3 regions of the Hahella sp. NBU794 genome follow, and region 3 is predicted to be linked to each of the others. Evidence: predicted binding sites of a transcription regulator. Region 3 holds the regulator's gene; each other region holds the start of a gene.
What was found. Region 3 encodes sigma-54, which starts transcription at its own class of promoters, with help from an activator protein. Its sites were predicted from a motif close to TGGCACNNNNNTTGCTNT; they were not measured.
Positions count from the first base shown of each region.

Region 1: the regulator sigma-54 is predicted to act here: its motif matches at 944-961, upstream of ACQYWX_RS00815 (RtcB family protein).
Region 2: the regulator sigma-54 is predicted to act here: its motif matches at 985-1,002, upstream of ytfE (iron-sulfur cluster repair protein YtfE).

Region 1 is NZ_CP192738.1:184,354-186,623, reverse strand. Features, by position in the region: gene rtcR (RNA repair transcriptional activator RtcR) at 1-849, shown strand, start outside; gene ACQYWX_RS00815 (RtcB family protein) at 1,052-2,270, shown strand, end outside.
Region 2 is NZ_CP192738.1:639,838-642,107, forward strand. Features, by position in the region: gene ACQYWX_RS02870 (nitric-oxide reductase large subunit) at 1-285, opposite strand, end outside; gene ytfE (iron-sulfur cluster repair protein YtfE) at 278-946, opposite strand; gene norR (nitric oxide reductase transcriptional regulator NorR) at 1,102-2,270, shown strand, end outside.
Region 3 is NZ_CP192738.1:1,430,179-1,432,448, forward strand. Features, by position in the region: gene ptsN (PTS IIA-like nitrogen regulatory protein PtsN) at 1-126, opposite strand, end outside; gene hpf (ribosome hibernation-promoting factor, HPF/YfiA family) at 133-441, opposite strand; gene ACQYWX_RS06410 (RNA polymerase factor sigma-54) at 557-2,053, opposite strand; gene lptB (LPS export ABC transporter ATP-binding protein) at 2,176-2,270, opposite strand, start outside.

The DNA of each region.
Region 1 (2,270 bases), 1.2 Mb from region 3:
CGTGGCGACAGCGCTATGTCGGCGCTGTTCGGCCACAACAAGGGCGCTTTCACCGGTGCGCAGACCGCTCGCAAGGGCCTGCTCGCCAAAGCCGATCAGGGATTGCTGTTCCTGGATGAAATCGGCGAACTGGGCCTGGATGAACAGGCGATGTTGTTACACGCCATTGAAGAGAAGCGCTTCTACCCCGTCGGTTCCGACAATCCTGCGCACAGCGACTTCCAGCTTATTGCCGGCACCAATCGCGACCTGCAGAAGCAGGTTGACAATGGCAGCTTTCGGGAGGACCTGCTGGCCCGCATCAATCTGTGGAGTTATGAACTCCCCGGATTAAAAGACCGCCGCGAAGACATAGAGCCTAACCTGGAGTATGAGCTACAAAAAGCCGAGCAGCAGTTAGGTCATAAGGTCAGCTTCAATAAAGCCGCCCGGGCCAGATTTCTGCATTTCGCGCAACAACCGGATTCCTTATGGCAAGGTAATTTCCGCGACCTGAACGCCTGTGTACAGCGCATGGCCACACTCTCTGAAGGCGGCCGCATCAACGAAACGCTGGTGGATGAAGAGTGCGACCGTCTACGGCGATTCTGGCGACGCAGCAGCGCTCAGGAGTCTCTGCCGCCATTGGAAGACTACCTGTCCCCTGAACAGGTGGCGGAAATTGACGCCTTCGACCAATATCAGTTACGCAGTGTGATTGCGCTCTGCCGTGATAGCCGCTCCTTGTCGGAGGCGGGGCGCCAGCTCTTCAACCGTTCAAGATTGCGTAAAAGCTCCAGTAACGACTCTCATCGTCTACGGCAGTATCTGAGTAAGTTCGATCTGGAATTCGATAATCTAAAAACATAAATCTCTATCTAAATAGATATATTTATTCAACGACATATTTCGACAATATTCTATATATTCTTATTTTTCATATAGTTAAGTATATGAGAAAAGTTGGCCCAGCTTTTGTAATAGTAATGGTATCAAGATGAACCTGCTGCAAGGCGATTCATCCAAATACAGTTGCTCCGGGACAAGCGAGTCCCACCAAAAAGGTTTGAGAATGATGCAAAGCACAAAACCCCAAATGCCCTACGAAGTAACTAACGTAGAAAAAGGCGTTCCGATCAAAAGCTGGACCAACGGCGTTCCATTCGAACCGGAAGCGCGCAAGCAATTAAGAAACATTGCGTCCCTGCCGTTTATTCATAAGTGGGTGGCTGCGATGCCGGACGTGCACTTAGGTAAAGGCGCGACCATCGGCTCTGTTATTCCCACTTCCGGCGCCATTATTCCCGCTGCGGTGGGAGTGGATATCGGTTGTGGAATGATGGCGGTGAAGACCGACGTGCATGCAACCCAGTTGCCGGACTCTCTGGGAGCGCTGCGTAGCGCGATAGAAGCGGCGATACCCCATGGCCGTCAGCCAGGACGACGCGACCGGGGTTCCTGGCATGATATTCCAGAGGATGTAGGCGCTCGTTGGACTCATGAGTTGGCGGATCGTTTTAAAATCCTGTGCGAAAAGCACCCGGTTTTGAAAAACACCAACAACGTGAACCACCTGGGAACCCTGGGAACCGGTAACCACTTCATCGAGGTGTGTCTGGATGAGAACAACGACGTATGGATTATGCTGCACTCCGGTTCCCGCGGCGTTGGGAATCGTATCGGCGAGCATTTCATCAAGCTGGCGAAGAAAGAAATGGAGCGCTTCTTCGTAAACCTGCCGGATAAAGATCTGGCCTATCTGGCGGAGGGAACCGATTACTTCAACGACTATGTGCAAGCTGTTGGCTGGGCGCAGGATTTCGCGCGCATCAACCGTCAGGCGATGATGCAACGGGCGCTGAACGCCTTGGCGGTTACGTTGAACAAGCCGGTAATCGCCGAGCTGGAAGCGGTGAACTGTCACCATAACTATGTGCAGAAGGAAAACCACTACGGGAAAAACGTGTGGTTGACCCGAAAAGGCGCAGTAAGCGCACAGGAAGGCCAGCTGGGTATTATCCCAGGCAGCATGGGAGCCCGCTCCTACATCGTGCGCGGAAAAGGCAACGCGGAAAGCTTCTGTAGCTGTAGCCACGGCGCAGGAAGAGTGATGTCCCGCACCGAGGCGAAAAAGCGCGTATCCGTAGAAGAGCACGCTCGCGCCACAGCGCATGTGGAATGCCGAAAAGACGCGGCGGTAGTGGACGAAACGCCTTCCGCTTACAAAGACATCGACGCCGTGATGGCGGCGCAGTCCGACCTGGTTGAAGTCGTGCATACGCTGAGACAGG
Region 2 (2,270 bases), 790 kb from region 3:
CCAGCGCACCAGTTCACGGTGCAGCCAGTCTGCAGTCCAGTCCGGCGCCTGATAGGCGCCGTGCCCCCAGATTGAACCCAGTTGCATGCCGCCTACGGACTGCCAGGCGGTTTGCCCATCGAGAATATTTTCCTGGGTAAAAATGGTCTCGCCCGAAGTGGTGACATAACGCTCCGGAATCGGCGGCGCCTGCCGGTAAACCTCGCGGCCAAAGAAACCAAGCAAGCAGAAGGTGGCGCCCAGTACGGCGATGAGCAGCCACCAGAGTTTACGATAGTCAGACATGGGCGTTCTCCACGGCGTCGGCGAACAATATGTTGTTTTCTAGATGGATGTGCTGCATCAGGTCGTCACGCAGTTGGGCGAGGCCGGTGTATAGCGCGCGCCAAGTGTTGCAGGCGCCTTTGGGTGGCGTGATGTTGTTGGTCAACGCCTCCAGATGCGCTAGTGCGTCGCCGTGCTGATCATGCTCCATGCGCATGACGGAAATAGGGCCTTGCGCCTGCATGCCGCTCATTCCCGCCAGCAGTATGGGAAATAGAATGTTCTCCTCTTTCATCATGTGGCTTTCCAACTCCTGGAGCATTTCCGTCAGGTGCTGGGCGAGTCCATTGGGACATTCCTCTCGCTCCCCGTGAACATGCTCCACGCGGCGAGCGAGGTGTATCAGCTCCGGAAGCTGTTCGCGATGGCGGGCGTGGTAGCGGGTGAGGATATGGTCGATCAGTTCAGGACGGCCGGCCTGGCTCCAAGTGTCCGCAGGCTCTTCCTGCAGGGCGTTGAGCCGTTGCAGCACAAGGTCCGGCTCTACTTCTTTTTCAGCCAGCGCATCACGTAACTTCTTCGCGCCTCCGCAACAAAAATCCAGTTGGTATTCACGAAAGAGGCGGGTGGAGCCGGGGAGGTTGCGAGCGATCCAGCCGACGGGGCGATCCAGTAAGGTCATGGCGGGTTTCCTTTGATAGTGATTAACTCGCCATAGCCATCGCAACCTTTGTGCCATTGATTATGTTATTGATATTTATAGAGTAAAAATTACATATGGTGTTTTTTACCCAAATCGAATAGGGTGATAAAAACCCTTTTAAGGTGATTAATACCATGATTGAAGCCAGTCTATTGGCGGACCTGGTGACGGAGCTGCCCCATGCGGTGCGTTATCAGCGCTTAATGAACGCCATGCGGGAATATTTCCACTGCGGCGCGGTGGCGCTATTACGGCTTGATGGCGACAGTCTGCGGCCGCTGGCGGCGGAGGGGCTGGTGGTGGAAACCCTGGGACGCCGTTTTATTATCGCAAAGCATCCCCGGCTTGCGGCGATTCTGGCCAGTCGACGGCCAGTGTGTTTCCCCTGCGATTCGAGCTTGCCCGATCCTTACGACGGTCTGCTGGAGAGCTGTGTCGGCGAGCCTTTGCCCGTACATGACTGTATGGGCGTGAGCCTCTATGTGGATGGCATCCTGTGGGGAGCGGTGACCCTGGATGCGTTGCAGGAAGGCACTTTTGACGCCCTGGCGCAGCAGGATCTGGCGCGTTTTACGCTGATCATCGAAGCGTCGGTAAGAGTGACCCGACTGGAGCAGGAGCGCCGAAATCTGGCGCTGATGCGGCAGGATGGCGATCGGCGGGGCGTAGCGCAGGAGGAAGGCGAGATCATTGGCTCCAGCGACAGCATCCGAAACCTGCTGCGGGAACTGGACGTGGTGGCGGACTCAGAACTACCGGTGTTGCTGATGGGGGAAACAGGGGTGGGTAAAGAGCTGTTTGCGCGGCGGCTGCACAGTCGCTCGCCGCGTCGGGAACGGCCGTTGATCCACGTGAATTGCGCGGCGCTGCCGGAATCGCTGGTGGAGAGTGAATTGTTCGGTCATAGCAAAGGCGCCTTTTCGGGGGCTTCGGCGGATCGCGCAGGTCGTTTTGAGGCGGCGCAAGGCGGAGTGATCTTTCTGGATGAAGTGGGAGAGCTGCCGCTCAGCGTGCAGGCGAAGTTGTTGCGGACGCTGCAGAACGGCGAGATTCAACGCCTGGGTGAGGACAAACCCAGGCAGGTGGATGTGCGGGTCATCGCCGCGACCAACCGACAGTTGAAAGACAGCGTTCGCGCCGGCGACTTTCGGGCGGATCTGTATCACCGCCTGTCCGTCTATCCTGTATGGATTCCACCGTTGCGCGAGCGGGGCTCAGACGTGCTGGTGCTGGCGGGGCACTTCTTGGAACTTAACCGCTCCCGCCTGGGCGTACGCAGTCTGCGGCTGTCGCGTGCGGCGGA
Region 3 (2,270 bases):
CGGAAAATGTTGCGCAATCAGATTGGCGATATATTCGAGAACGCGCTTCTTACTCGAGCCCGACACCCCACAGCGTGTGAGGGCGGGCGAGATAATTGACTCAATAGTTAGTGTGGTTTGGGCCATGTTCTGTTATCTGGCGGATGCGCCGTGCATCCGATCAACGTGCTTCTCTTTGTGTTTGAGGATCTGGCGGTCTAATTTGTCCACCAGTGCGTCAATTGACGCGTACATATCTTCGTGTTCAGCATTGGCATGCAGGTCAGCGCCGCTTATGTGCATGGTTGCTTCCGCAATCTGACGCTGTTTTTGAATGGAGAGCGTAACTTGGACATTACTGATACTGTCGAAGTGTCGTTCGAGCTTGTCGAACTTGTTGTTAACGTAGTCTTTCAGTGCTTCAGTTAACTCGACTTGATGTCCGGTGATGTTCATTTGCATACTTTGCTCCTAATGCCAATATACGGTGCATTATGAATTTTGCACTTCCATGAAAAATACTAGCACATCCAATTTGTGACTATTTGATTTAAGTCTTATGCCTGCATTCCTCCTTTTAAATTAACCGCTTACGTTCATTGGAAGGCGGAATGGAAAGCGCCTCCCGGTAATTTGCGATCGTGCGACGGGCGACGTTGATGCCCTGGTCGCCAAGCAGCGCAGCAATTTTGCTGTCGCTCAATGGTTTCTTCGGTGATTCCGCCGCGACTAACTTCTTGATAATAGCTCTAATAGCGGTCGAAGAACACTCGCCACCCGTGTCTGTGCTGACATGGCTGGAGAAAAAGTACTTCAGCTCAAATACGCCGCGAGGAGTGTGCATGTATTTCTGGGTGGTCACTCGGGAAATCGTCGACTCATGCATCTCCACCGCCTCCGCAATATCGTGCAGCACCAGTGGCTTCATCGCCTCTTCGCCGTACTCAAGGAATCCTTGCTGATGTTCGACGATTTGTGAAGCGACTTTCAACAGAGTTTCATTACGGCTTTGCAAGCTTTTGATAAACCAGCGTGCTTCCTGTAACTGGTCGCGTAAATAAGTGTTGTCTGAGCTGTTGTCCGCGCGTCTCACCAAACCTGCATAGCCAGGGTTGATGCGGATCTTGGGAGCGATTTCAGGGTTCAGCTCCACCAGCCAGCGGCCGTTGGCTTTTTTGACGATAACGTCAGGAACCACGTATTCGGTATTGCTTTCCTGAATGCCTTCGCCCGGCCTTGGGTTCAGACTTTGAATCAGTTTGAGAACTTCCCGCAGATCGTCTTCTTTCAGGCGGCTGCGGCGCATCAACTGGGCGTAGTCGCGGTTGCCAAGCAGATTGATATAGTGGCTGACCACCAGCTTGGCCTGACCGAGCCAGGGGGTGTCTTTAGGCAACTGATTCAGCTGGCTTAGCAGGCAATCCTGTAAGTTGCAGGTGGCGACTCCAGGAGGATCGAATTGCTGTACGCGTTTTAAAACGGCGCGTACTTCGTCCAGCTCAATTTCTTCTTCCCCCTCAGTTTGCAGTCCGCCATGAATTTCGTCTGGAGTGAGGGAGAGATAGCCGTCAGTATTGACTGCATCAATTATCGCAACAGCGATCATGCGGTCAATGTCGGACATGGGGGTAAGGTTTAGTTGCCAGAGAAGGTGGTCTTGCAGGGTTTCGCCTTTGCTATTGCGGGATTCGAAGTCGTATTCGTCATCTTCGCCGCCGCTGTAGCTGCTTGATCCGCTCTGGAAGACATCATCCCAGGCGGTATCGACGGGGAGGTCGTTCGGAATGGAATCGGACCAGTTGTCCTCTTCAGCGAATCCTCCTTCATCCATGCCCGACTCTTGCGTTCGCTCCTTGCTGGAGTTGTTAGCGAGCATGTCGCTGATCGTATCGTTCTGAACGTGGTTGGGAGATTCGTCTTCTTCAGACACTTCCAGCATGGGGTTGGACTCAAGCGCTTGTTGAATCTCCTGCTGTAAATCCAGTGTTGAAAGCTGCAAAAGTTTTATTGCTTGTTGCAGTTGCGGGGTCATGGTCAGCTGTTGACCCAGCTTTAACTGCAATGAAGTTTTCATAACCATCTGATGCTTACCACCGATTCAGGCACAGATCTTGTGAGTTTTTCATAGTTATTAGGTGCTTTAATCCTAAGCTCTTGAGCCTTGGGGTCCATCTTGGATGGAGGCCGCCGGTTAAACTAAAGTTTGAACTGGTCACCCAGATAGACCTCTCTAACCTTTGGGTTGGCAAGGATATCACTTGGGGCGCCGCTTGCGATAATAAATCCTTCAC